DNA from 3 places in the Synechococcus sp. H55.7 genome. Region 3 is predicted to be linked to each of the others. Evidence: predicted binding sites of a transcription regulator. Region 3 holds the regulator's gene; each other region holds the start of a gene.

Region 1 (4,426 bases), on a different contig from region 3:
GTGAGTGTTACCTCTAGTACAGCGGGCACTTACATCAACCCTGCTACCACGCTCACCAGCAATGAGGCAGCCCCAGTAGTAGCTCCACCTGTCAGTGTAACTTTCTTCTAGAGCCTGGCGTCATCTCGACTCCTGCACTAGTAATTTTCTCACCCTCAACCCCTCTCCCTGAGGGTCAACCCTCACCCCCGCCCCCTCTCCCCCAGGGAGAGGGGAGCTAGGGATGGCGCTCCGTGGTGCTGCTGCGATCGCCCCCGGCTCTTGTTTAAAAGATGATTTGGGGTGGGAAGCTGTTTTGACACTCTCCCCGCCTAGAGGCGAGGAATTCTTACGTAGCCCAGAAACGGAGTCGCAAAGGTGCTGTCAAGACGCCGCTACACAGTTCCTTAAAGCAAGGCGCCAAAGTTCTGCTTACTTTTCTGTTCGCGTCAGCGGGACGGAGTCCTTGCAGGTTGGCTGAGATGTTGCTATCTCCTGGGCGTTTGTCACCGGTCGGGTTTTTCACCGTGGTAGGTGCTCGCCTGGAAACGGTGCACCTCATCGACAGACATACTGCCTGTGAGCACCGTTGGCAAGCATCTAAAGTTGCTTACGGGCTTTTCTTCCCCGCACTAAAGTGCGGAGCTACCAAGCTATCCCTTTGTGTTGACCAAGCCGGCTGCCCAATCCAGCAGATGATTGACTGCTTCTGGGGTTTTGGCTTCGGAGTACAGCCGCAGCAGGGGCTCGGTGCCGCTGCCGCGGATCATCACCCAACTGCCGTCGGCAAGGGTAAACTTGTGGCCGTCTTTGTCGAAATGCTTAATCACCTTCTGCCCCAAAATCTCAGACGGGGGATCCGCCTGCAAGTGTTGAAATAGCCTGACTTGTTGGTTTTGATCCGCCAGGTGCAGGTCGCGGCGCTGGTAAACCGAGCTAAATCCTTCCCGTTCCTGCAAAGCTCGGTAAAGGGCGCTCAGATCTTGCCCGGTTTCGGTGACGGCCTCAATCAAGTACAGAGCAGAAAGCAGGGCATCCCGTTCGGGGATGTGGCCCAGGTAGCCGATGCCGCCGGATTCTTCTCCCCCCAGCAACACCTGGGTGGTCAGCATGCGCTCGGCGATGTATTTGAAGCCCACGGGCATTTCCGTAACCGGCAGGCCATAGCGCTCCGCCACCTTGACGAATAGCTCCGAGCCACTGATGGTTTTGACGATTTCGCCCCGCAGGCCGCGTCGCCCCGCCAAGTGGTCGATCAGGATGGGAATGAGGATCTGCGGGCTGAGAAAGCGGCCTTGTCCGTCGAGGGCGGCAATGCGGTCGGCGTCGCCATCGAAGACCAGACCCACTTTTAACGGGGCGGGATCCGCCGCGATGATCTGGGCAGAGGTCTGCAGGTTTTGCGGCAGCGGCTCCGGTGAGACGCCGCCAAATAGGGGATCCCGATGCGCCTGCAACTCGATCACCTTCTCCCCCAACAGGCGGCTGAGGCCCCCGGCGCCAGAGCCAAACATGACATCCACCCAGATCTTGGCCGGGGATCCCTTGAGCTTTTCCAGATCCACAAAGCGGCTGAGCTGAGCCAGATAGCCGGGCCAGGGATCCCAGGTGTGGATGGGGGCGGAGTTGGATCCCAGCGGTTGCAGGTGGTGCAGCTCCTGCTCGATGGCAGCGGTGACCTCCGGGGGCACAGAGCCGCCAAAGCCGCCTTTGACTTTGAGGCCGGAATAGTGGGGCGGGTTGTGGCTGGCGGTGATCACCAAGGCTCCATGGCAGCCGCGCTCTTTGGCTGCCCAACTGAAGGCCGGCGTCGGGGCAGGACAGGCAGAGAGATAAACCGGGATCCCCAACCGCGCCACCACCTCGGCAGCGTGGGCAGCAAAGCGTTCAGAGAGAAAGCGGTTGTCGTAGCCGATCAGGATCCCTGCGCCGGGATAGGTGCGGGCCAACACCTGGGCGCTGGCCTGGGCGGCAATAGCCAAGTTCTGAAAGGTAAAGCCGTCGGCGATCACGGCTCGCCAGCCGTCGGTACCAAAGCGAATAGAGTTGCCGGCCATAGTTCACCAAAATCGACCTCGACTACACATAGCACGGCAGAGCCAGATCCAGACCGCCCAGCCCTCACCCCCGGCCCCTCTCCCTGAGGTGCCCAAGCGCTCCGCGCCGCTCACGCGACCACCCCCAGCCCCTCTCCCTGAGGCCCTCACCCCCAGCCCCTCTCCCTGAGGGAGAGGGGGGTTAGAGCAGCGCGTTCACGACAGCGTTGCATAGCCATGAGGATGCAGAGAAACGTTTCATTGCTGCTTGAAATGACTGTGCCTCACCTTTGCAAGCCTACTTTTATGCACAAACCGCAATTGGAAAATGACAAAACGGCATAACTTGTTACAAAATGTAATGGCAAATACCAAAGTTAACGGTTGGCCATCGCTAAGGTAGCCGGTGTTACCCTACGGCAGCGACGATGGCGAACCAATTTGAGCGCCTCAAAAGCGAAAAGGACGGGCTGGCGGTCAAAGCCGAGCTGGAAGCGTTTGCCCGCATGGGCTGGGAGAACATCCCTGAAGACGACCGGGATCACCGCCTCAAGTGGCTGGGGATCTTCTTTCGCAAGCGCACGCCCGGCCAGTTTATGCTGCGGCTGCGCCTGCCCAATGGGATCCTGACCAGCGGCCAGATGCGGATGTTGGCGGCGATCATCCATCCCTATGGAAAAGATGGCGTAGCCGACATCACCACCCGGCAGAACTTGCAACTGCGCGGCATCCCCATCGAGGAGATGCCCCAGATCTTGGGCTACTTGAAGGAGGTGGGCCTAACCAGCATCCAGTCGGGCATGGACAATGTGCGCAACATTACGGGATCCCCCCTTGCGGGCATTGACCCAGATGAGCTGATTGACGTGCGCGGCCTCACCCGCAAGGTGCAGGACATGGTAACCAACAACGGCGAGGGCAACCCTTCCTTCACCAATCTGCCGCGTAAGTTTAACATCGCCATCTGCGGTTGTCGCGACAACTCCGTTCATGCGGAGATCAACGACCTGGCCTTTGTGCCGGCCTTCAAAGCGGGCAAGCTGGGCTTCAACGTCTTGGTGGGGGGCTTTTTTTCGGCCCGCCGCTGTGCCGAGGCCATCGGGCTGGATGTCTGGGTGGATCCGCGCGATGTGGTTCCTCTGTGCGAGGCGGTGCTGCTGGTCTACCGGGATCACGGCCTGCGGGCCAACCGGCAGAAGGCGCGGCTGATGTGGCTCATTGACGAGTGGGGCCTGGAGAAGTTTCGGGCGGCTGTGGAGCGGCAGATCGGCCATCCGCTGTCCAGAGCGGCGGAAAAAGATGAGGTGGTCTGGCAGAAGCGGGATCTCCTGGGGGTGCATGCCCAGAAGCAGCCGGGCTTGAACTTCGTTGGCCTGCACGTGCCGGTGGGACGGCTGAATGCCCTGGAGATGATGGAGCTGGCCCGCCTAGCGGAGGTATACGGCTCCGGGGAGCTGCGGCTGACGGTGGAGCAGAACGTGCTCATCCCCAATGTGCCCGATTCGCGGGTGGCGCCGCTGCTTAAAGAGCCGCTCTTGAAAAAGTTCTCCCCCAACCCAGGGCCCTTGCAGCGGGGGCTGGTGTCCTGCACGGGCAACCAGTTCTGCAACTTTGCCCTCATCGAGACCAAAAACCGCGCTGTGGCTCTAATGGAAGAGCTGGAAGCCGAGCTGGAGATCCCGCAGACGGTGCGCATCCACTGGACGGGCTGCCCCAACTCCTGCGGCCAGCCCCAGGTGGCCGATATCGGCCTAATGGGCACCACCGCCCGCAAGGACGGCAAGCCGGTGGAAGCGGTGGACATCTACATGGGGGGAGAAGTGGGCAAAGACGCCAAGCTGGGCGAATGTGTGCGTCGAGGGATCCCTTGCGAAGACCTCAAGCCCGTCTTGGTGGAGCTGCTGATTGAGCACTTCGGGGCCAGGCCGCGCCAGCGTCCATCGGCTGCTCAAACTGCTTCTTCCCCCGTGATGGCTTGCTAAGTAGGGGCCAAGTCTGGGGAAGGTTTTCTCTCTGCGTCGTTCAAAATCTTGGAGGTTCCGATGTCTAAACTGTTCTCCCGTCGCCAATTTTTGGCCGGGGCAGCCGCCCTGGCAGCAGGAGCAGCCGCGGCTGGGATCCCACGCGCCCAATCGCAATCTTTGGGTCAGGGCTACTGGGTGGCCCAGGCCGATACTCCCGAGACCCCGCGGGCCAAGCTGGGGTTCATTGCTCTCACCGACGCCGCCCCCCTGATCATCGCCAAAGAGAAGGGGTTTTTTGACAAGTACGGCATGAAGGACGTGGAGGTGGTCAAGCAGGCCTCTTGGGGCACCACCCGCGACAACTTGGTGCTGGGATCCGCTGCTGGCGGCATCGATGGGGCGCACATTCTCACCCCCATGCCCTATCTCATCACCACCGGCAAAGTT
Region 2 (4,426 bases), on a different contig from region 3:
GGCATGGTCGGTCTCATTCCGGACTTGAAGTTGGTCTGTGGCCAGGGGTGGCAGCAAGAAAGCGATCTCATCTACCTCTTGGGATCCCAGGCTGTTACCAGTCTGGGCGGCAGCGAGTATTTGGCGGCAATCTACCACAAGGTCACGGGTCGGCCTGCCCCCGTGGATCTGGAGCTGGAAAAGCGCGTGCAAGCCGCCTGCCGCCACGGCATCCGGCAGGGGTGGGTGCGCTCCGCCCACGACTGTAGCGAGGGAGGACTGGCCGTGGCTCTGGCGGAAGCCTGCCTCAGCGGGGGCCGCGGCGCCAGCGTCTCTCTGGCTCCCGGATCCCTGCGCTGGGATCAGGCCCTGTTTGGCGAGGGATCCAGCCGCATCCTCGTTTCTGTCAATCCAGCCCAGCGCTCTCCTTGGGAAGCCTACCTAGAATCGCAGCTCCCTGATCAGTGGCAACTTCTGGGCCAGGTGGGATCCCCTGCCGATCCCTTGGCCTTGACGACGGCAGAAGGGGATCCCCTGTTGTCGGTCTCTTTGGCCGCCCTGCAGGCCGCCTACCACAACACCTAGCTCCCCTCTCCCTTGGGGAGAGGGGCTGGGGGTGAGGGTGCCTCGGGGAGAGGGGCTGGGGGTGGTCGCGTGAGCGGCGCGGAGCGCTTGGGTGCCTTGGGGAGAGGGGCTGGGGGTGAGGGGGACTACCTCAAGCTGATTTTGCTTCAGACAAATTGGCCTGGATCACCTCTCGGTAGTGGGACTTGGGCTTAACGCCCACCACCTGCGCCACCAGCTCCTTGTTTTTGAAAAATTGCACCGTCGGCGTGCAAGCTACCCCGCCTGCCTCGGCAATCTCCGGATCCTTCTCGATGTCGATCTCCACCACGTGCAGCTTGTCGGCAAACTCTTCGATGACCTTGTTCAAGATTGGCCTGAGGGCATGACAAGGGGCACAGGTGGGAGCGGTGTACTTGACCATCAGCAGGCGATTGCTTTCGTGGTAGAGCCGCCGCAGGGCATAGCTCCCTTCATGGCAGGTCTTGCTGAAATCCAGATCCTCGTGGCCGTTCTCCGCAAAGCTGGCTTCCTCAACCGCAGATTCCTCCGCCAACTCTGCCTCAGGCGGGGCGGCAGCAGAGCTGGGTTTAGGATGGCTCTGGGGCAAGACGTGATACTCCTGAGCCAGGCCGTGTTCCGAGAGCCAGCGCTCCGCCAACATGGCCGCCATACAGCCGGTGCCGGCAGCGGTGATGGCCTGGCGAAACTCGTGATCCTGCACATCCCCGGCGGCAAACACGCCCTCTACACTGGTGGCTACCGATCCTGGGCGGGTGACAATGTAGCCCACTTCATCCAGCTCCAGTTGCCCCGTGAACAAGTCAGTGTTGGGCTTGTGGCCGATGGCGTAGAACAGTCCGCCCACCGCCATCTCCCGGATCTCGCCCGTCTGGTTGTTGCGCACCTTCACCCCGGTCAGGCGCTGGCCGTCGCCCAGGACTTCCACCGCCTCGGTGTGCCAGTGCACCGTAATCTTGGGGTGGTTGAGCACCCGGTCTTGCATGGCCTTGCTGGCCCGCATCTTGCCACTGCGCACCAGCATGTGGATATGGGATCCAAACTTGGTCAGGTAGGTGGCCTCCTCACAGGCGGTATCGCCACCGCCGATCACCACCAACTCCACCCCCTTGAACATGGGCATGGCCCCATCGCAGACGGCGCAGGCGGACATGCCGCGGTTCCAGTAGGTCTCCTCCCCGGGCAGGTGCAGGCGCTTGGCCGTGGCCCCGGTGGCGATGATCAAGCTGTGGGTGCGCACTTCCCGCTCGTCAGAACGGACGACAAAAGGCCGCTGGCTCAGATCCACAAAGGTGACATCCTCGGGGTAGAGCTCCGCCCCCCACCGCTGTGCCTGGGCCCGCATGTTTTTCATCAGTTGGGGGCCGCTGATGCCCTCGGGAAAGCCCGGAAAGTTCTCCACCTCGGTGGTGGTCATCAGTTGCCCACCCGGGATCCCGCCCGCCTGGAAGCCCTCAAACACAACTGGCTTCAGGTTGGCGCGCCCGGCGTAAATGGCCGCCGTAAACCCAGCAGGGCCAGAACCGATAATCACCACATTCTCAATCCGACTTTGCTCTGTCATCCGCTCTCTCTCCTTCTGCAACAGGGATATTACATCAAACTCATAATGACTACGCTTTAGCCTAACACGATTCGGCGAACTGGGCGAGGCTGGGGCTCGTCAGTCCTATTTTCGCTCCCTTGGGGCAGCCGAGGCATTGGCCTATCTAGAACGCAGGTGTGGACTGCTGGCGGGCCTAATCCTGAGCTGGCGGCAAGAGGTCTTGCCCAGGTTGTCTCATCAGTTGGGCAGAAGGCCAGAGCCGGGCCAGTTTTGTATCAGAAGCTACAAAATGCCGGTGTTGGCCTTTCTAGGATGGGTGAGCGCTTTTGGCCCATCCAAGTCGAGGCGCGGGGATCATCCGCTGGGATCCCATTTGTTTCAGCCACAATTTCCCCAGTCTTAACTGCAACCCAATCAGGAGAGAGCGATGGCATCCACGCCCCAAGAAGTGCTTCAGATGATCCAGGACAACAATGTCCAGATGGTGGATCTCAAGTTTGTCGATATCTTCGGCACCTGGCAGCATGTCTCCTTCCACACCTCGATGATTAAGGAAGAAACCTTCACCGAGGGTCTCCCCTTCGATGGATCCAGCATCCGGGGCTGGAAAGCAATCAACGAGTCGGACATGTACATGGTGCCGGATCCCAAGACGGCCTGGATCGATCCCTTTCTCGAGGTGCCCACCCTCAGCATGACTTGCAGCATCGTTGAGCCGCGCACTGGCCAGCCTTACAGCCGCTGTCCCCGCAGCCTTGCTGCCCGTGCCGTCGCCTATCTGCGATCGACAGGCATTGCCGATACCGCCTACTTCGGGCCGGAGGCGGAATTTTTCATTTTTGAGGATATTCGTTTCGACCAAACTCAAAACTCGGCCTACTACTTTGTGGATTCCATTGAAGGTCGCTGGAACTCAGGCCGTGAGGAGAAAGGTGGCAACCTCGGCTACAAGCCTCGCTACAAGGAGGGCTATTTCCCCGTTCCGCCCACCGATGCGCACCAAAATATCCGCACAGAGATGCTGCTGACCATGGGCAAATTGGGGGTGCCCATCGAGAAGCATCACCACGAGGTGGCGACCGGCGGGCAAGGGGAGTTGGGCTATCGCTTCGCCGATCTGGTCACCGCTGCCGACTACATGATGGTCTACAAATATGTGATCCGGAACGTGGCCCGCAAGCACGGCAAGACGGTGACGTTTATGCCCAAGCCCCTGTTTAACGACAACGGCACCGGCATGCACACCCACCAGTCCCTCTGGAAGGATGGTCAGCCCTTGTTCTACAGCGAAGGCACCTACGCCAACCTGAGCGAGACAGCTCTCTACTACATCGGCGGCCTGCTCAAGCATGCTCCGGCGATCTTGGCTTTCACCAACCCCACCACCAACTCCTACAAACGCTTGGTGCCCGGGTTTGAGGCGCCAGTCAACTTGGCCTACTCGCAGGGCAACCGCTCGGCCTCCATTCGCATTCCGGTGACCGGCAACAATCCCAAAGCCAAGCGGCTGGAGTTCCGTTGTCCGGATGCCACCTGCAACCCCTACATCGCCTTCTCGGCCATGTTGATGGCCGGCTTGGACGGGATCAAGAACAAGATCCACCCCGGCGAGCCCCTCGACAAAGACATCTACGATCTGGAGCCGGACGAGCTGGCCAAGATCCCCTCCACGCCCGGATCCCTGCTGGATGCTCTGGAAAACCTGCAGAAGGATCATGCTTTCTTGTTGGAGGGAGGCGTCTTTACCGAAGATCTCATCCAGACCTACATCGAGTACAAGATCGACAACGAGATCAACCCCATCAATCTGCGGCCTCACCCCTACGAGTTCGCGCTCTATTTCGACGCCTGATCGAGGTTTTCATCCAAAACATTCGTTCTCGAATGAGGTTTTGGAACGGGATCCCTTCTCCTGACTGAGAGGGATCCCTTTTTTTGCGCCTGCCCAGGTATTCTGGGTGTGAGCGCCGAAGTCTAGAGGTTGGAGGGAGGGTTTACAATGGAATGGCTTGTTTTTGTTCTGTTCTCGTTTTTTCTTATCGGCCTTCTGGCGCTTGTTGTCTATCTAGCTGACTATCTAGAGAAGAAGCGTCGGGAAGCTTTGGAGCAGGTGGCCAGGAGCCTGGGCATGTCGTTTTCGGCGGAGCTGCCCGAAGGGATCCGATCCCGCCTGCTTCAGGCAGGTTTTGAACTATTTGAACGAGGCTACGATCGAGGTTTCTACAATTCAATATCCAAGCAGCTAATCGATGGAACTGAGATCGGTTCCTTTGACTACAAGCACACCGGCAGGAGGAGACCCGGGATTTATACTCG
Region 3 (4,426 bases):
GCCACGTCCAGGGCCAAGGCGATATCTTCCCCCGGCCTGTAGCCTGCCTGTTCGATGGCCGTCAGCAACAGATCCAAAGCTGCCGCATTGGAGGGGAGATCGGGGGCAAATCCGCCTTCGTCCCCCACCCCGGTGGACAGCCCCTTCTGCTGTAGCACCGTCTTCAGCACCGCAAACACCTCGGCCCCGTAGCGCAGCGCCTCGCGAAAGCTGGCCGCACCAATGGGCACCAGCATAAACTCCTGGATGTCCACGTTGTTGTCGGCGTGGGCACCGCCGTTGAGCACGTTCATCAACGGCACCGGCAGCAAGTTGGCAAAAGGCCCGCCCAGATATTTGTAAAGAGGCAGGCCCACCGCTTCCGCCGCCGCTTTGGCCGTCGCCAGAGAAACTGCCAAAATGGCGTTGGCCCCCAGGCGGGACTTGTTGGGGGTGCCGTCCAGGTCGATCAGCAACTGGTCGATGCGGGCTTGGTTGAGGGCATCTTCTCCCCGCAGCTCCGACTGGATGGGGCCAAGAATGTTTTCCACCGCCCTCAGCACGCCCTTACCTCCATAGCGCTTGGGATCCCCGTCCCGCAGCTCGTGGGCCTCAAAGGTACCGGTCGAAGCGCCGCTGGGCACCTGCGCCAAGCCCGTTGCTCCGTTGGCCAGGCCCACCAGGGCTTCTAGGGTGGGGCGTCCTCGCGAGTCGAGGATCTCATGGGCGGTAATCCACTCGATGGCCGTTTCCACAGTTACACCTCAGCAATTGGCTAGACAGCTCTGGCCAAAGCCAGATCCCCCCACAGGCTAATAGATCCTTGACCGGGATCCCGTCAGCTTCCAGAAAACTTTAAGAGAGAGAACCCAAAGATTCTGCGGAGCTGCAGGGGTGAGTTGAGCATTGGCTGGTTTGGGGGGCAGAGTTTAGGCCCCATCCCCTCTAGACAAAGCGGTGGCTCAGCCGCATCGGGTCGTGTACAGTGATCTTCTTCTTGTAAATGGAAATGTACTTCTTCTTGCGCAGCTCTCCCAACAGACGGGTGATGGTGACGCGGGTCGAGCCAATGGCTTCGGCAATGGCCTGGTGAGACAGCTTGAGATCAATGGTGACCCCATCCGGGCCAGGCACCCCGAAATCGCGGCAGAGGATCAGCAAAAAGCTAACCAGACGGGATCCCATATCGCGGTGAGCCAGCGTCTCGATCATCATCTCCGTTTGCAAAATGCGGGAAGACAAGCTCTTGAGCAGCAACATGGCCAGTTCGGCGTTCTCCCGCAGGGATTTTTCCACCTGCTCAATCGGCAGAGAGAGCAACTCAGCAGGCGTAAAGGCCACCGCGTGATAGAAGCGGTCGGAGCGCTGCCCCGTGATGAAGGAGAGCACCCCGAAGATGCTGTTTTCCCGCAGAAGAGCAACGGTAATTTCTTCCCCCATTTCGTAGACCCGCGAGAGCTTGACAGCTCCTTTCACCAAAAAGTAAACCCGCTCCGCCGGATCCCCAGGGAAAAAGATGGTCTTACCACGTTCAAACGTTTCGATAACCGGAGGATGGTGAGGGCCTCCCAGTTGCTTGAAGGCTGTGATCAGAGATTTTTCTGCGACGGCCACCACCATACTCATCAACCTTTTGAGGTCAGTTTATACCTAAGATCAATCCATGTAAGATCAATTTAGAAGCATTGGGCCGAGTTGCAACCCTATCGACTCCAGAATCGGCAACAATAGCCGGGTTTACCCTAAGGTAGAGGGTTCTGCCTAGGCATCTTTGTAGCACGGGCTACGTTTTTAGGTCTCGTTTCTGTTCCACAAAGGGATCCCAAGCCAAGGGTAGGATAAGGGCTATTGTCACTGGGGCCTTGCCAGCTCTGGGTGGTAGGAAGCAAGTGGTGGACTGGAAAATCCTATGGGGATCCCGGAGGCTGTTGTTGCTGCACCTTCTCAACTGAGCCGCCAGCATTTCACAGTGCGGATGCCGGAGCCGGCCAAGCATCTGCTGGAGGTGGAACTACAGATCCAAGAGGTGGATCCAGAAGTGCCTCTGCGACTGCGGCTGCCGGTGTGGACGCCGGGATCCTACCTGGTGCGGGAATATGCCCGCCATGTGCAAGAGTTTCAGGCGGCAACGGAGCAAGGGATCCCTTTGGCCTGGCGGAAGGTAGATAAGAACACTTGGGAGATCGAGCCGCCGGGCTGTTCGGCTGTGAAGGTTCGCTATCGGGTCTATGCCTATGAGCTGACGGTGCGCACCAACCATTTGGATCTCACCCACGCCTACTTCAACGGGGCGGCGCTCTTTTTCTATGTGCCCGGTCGCGAGCGGGAACCCTACACCTTGACGGTGATCCCTCCCAAGCCTGATTGGCGCATCGCCACCAGTTTGCGACCTTTGATTTCTTCTTCTGAGGATCCTGCTTCCGGCCAGTCTTTTGTGGCAGCAGACTACGACGAGCTGGTGGATAGTCCGGTGGAGGTGGGCCTGCACCAGTTGCGGTCGTTTGCAGTGGAAGGGATCCCGCATTACTTCGTGGTCTGGGGAGCAGGCACCCTGGATTTGGAGCAAGCGGTGGCCGATGCCGAGAAAATTGTCCGGGCCACTGCGGCGTTTTTTGGCGGGCTGCCCTACGACCGCTACTGGTTTATTGTGCATTTGTCGCCAGGGGGATTTGGCGGCCTAGAGCACAAGTACAGCACCACCCTCAACTATTCTGGCCTGGAGCTGCGTCGGCCCCAGTCCTATCGCCGCTTTTTGGCTCTGCTGGCCCACGAGCTTTTCCATGCTTGGAACGTCAAGCGGCTGCGCCCTCTGGCTTTGGAGAAAATTGACTACAACCAAGAAAATTACGTGGACTGCCTCTGGTTTTGCGAGGGGGCAACCAGCTACTACGAAAATGTCATCTTGCTGCGGGCAGGGATCCTCAGCGCCAAAGATTTTTTGCAGATCCTGGCCGAGCAAATTGGCCGGCTGCAGCGTACTCCGGGTCGGGCCGTGCAATCGCTGCGGGAATCCAGTTTCGACACCTGGATCAAACTCTACCGTCCCCACGAAAATAGCCTCAACAGCCAGGTTTCCTATTACCTCAAGGGCGCTTTGGTCTGCTGGCTGCTGGATCTGCACATTCGCCACCTTTCGGGGGGCCAGGGATCCCTGGACACGGCCATGCAGGATTTGTGGCAGCGCTTTGGCCGGTTTGAGAAAGGCTACACCCACCAAGACTTGCGGGAAGCCTTTGAGCGGGCAGCCGGCGCCGATCTTGGCCGCTTTTTCGCCGCCTATGTGGAAGGTACGGAAGAGCTGGACTACAACGCTCACCTACACCCTTTTGGCCTCACCCTCAAGGCCCACTTCAGCCGCCCTGACCCTTCCCCCTATCTGGGCCTGAACTTCAACGGCGAAGGCAACCGCATCAGCACAGTGGAGATGGGATCCCCGGCCCAAAAAGCAGGCATCTGGGCCGGCGACGAGCTGGTGGCCTTGGATGGCTTCCGGGTAAGCGCTGCCAACTTGCCAGAACGCTTGGCGGCCTACCAGCCCCACCAGGTCATCTGCCTGAGCGTCTTCCAAGGCGATCAGTTGAAACACTTCTGGATCCCCTTGGATCCACCCCGCCCGGATGTTTACACCCTCGAAGCGTTGCCGCAACTCACTCCCACCCAGAAAGCGCTCCAGCAGGGCTGGCTGGGATCCCTGCTCGGCTCTTCGGGACAAGATACGCCTCTTCTTGAAAATTCGCTCACCTCGCCTGAGAATCTTGAAACAAGCGAGTAACCTAGTTAACTTAAACGAGAAGTAACAACAGGGGTCAGGAGCGAATCTAATGGACTTCGTTTTGGTTTTATTAATTGGGGTGGCTGTTGGTTTCTCATTGGGTGTTTACGTTGCTCGCCATTACAAGGTCAGTCCTAGACCGGAAATCTGGAAACAAGAGATCATTAGAGAGATATCTTCACACTTAAGGCAACACAGCCAAGAACTCAACAACGCCAACAAAACCTTAACCAAACTGGTCGAAGGATTGGCAGACGAGATTTCTCGGAAGTTACAGGCTACTCAAGCCGATCTCAAAGGGCTTAGATCTCGTCTTGTAGATAGTCACCAAGATTTGCTGCAAAGTTGGAGTAGAGATCTTCTGCAGGCTATATCTGTAAAGTTTTCCGAACATAATGAGCAGCTAAACGATCAGCGAGCCATCCTGGAAAACTTAGTGAAAGAAACTAAAGATATTTATCAGCGACTACAGATTGCTATCCAAAGTTTTCCCAGATTAGAGATATCTCAAACTACAGATCAGAGCTCTCAGAATGAGCAGGTTGCCAGTCATGAAACACCAGAGCCTAGGCTAACAGACGATGTACCGAGAGATAAAGAGGAGATCGCTGCCGCCGGTATATTAGAGGTCGACGTATCAAAGATAGAATCATTCTTAAGCTCAAAAAACATAAA

Evidence for each region. Region 3 encodes NtcA, which controls nitrogen genes in cyanobacteria. Its sites were predicted from a motif close to GTANCNNNNGNTAC; they were not measured.
Region 1: NW851_RS04895 (ferredoxin--nitrite reductase) is a predicted target of NtcA. The motif match lies at 2,415-2,428, and genes of this name have one in related genera.
Region 2: glnA (type I glutamate--ammonia ligase) is a predicted target of NtcA. The motif match lies at 2,383-2,396, and genes of this name have one in related genera.

What each region holds. Positions count from the first base shown of each region.
Region 1 covers NZ_JANSJD010000007.1:27,270-31,695, forward strand. Annotated here, with positions in the region: partial or broken gene NW851_RS04885 (hypothetical protein) at 1-111, shown strand, start outside; gene NW851_RS04890 (phosphoglucomutase/phosphomannomutase family protein) at 633-2,036, opposite strand; gene NW851_RS04895 (ferredoxin--nitrite reductase) at 2,444-3,997, shown strand; gene NW851_RS04900 (CmpA/NrtA family ABC transporter substrate-binding protein) at 4,058-4,426, shown strand, end outside.
Region 2 covers NZ_JANSJD010000022.1:455-4,880, reverse strand. Annotated here, with positions in the region: gene purL (phosphoribosylformylglycinamidine synthase subunit PurL) at 1-564, shown strand, start outside; gene trxB (thioredoxin-disulfide reductase) at 695-2,128, opposite strand; gene glnA (type I glutamate--ammonia ligase) at 2,538-3,962, shown strand; gene NW851_RS10760 (hypothetical protein) at 4,110-4,426, shown strand, end outside.
Region 3 covers NZ_JANSJD010000016.1:52,829-57,254, reverse strand. Annotated here, with positions in the region: gene eno (phosphopyruvate hydratase) at 1-734, opposite strand, end outside; gene ntcA (global nitrogen regulator NtcA) at 925-1,599, opposite strand; gene NW851_RS09240 (M61 family metallopeptidase) at 1,889-3,751, shown strand; gene NW851_RS09235 (hypothetical protein) at 3,801-4,426, shown strand, end outside.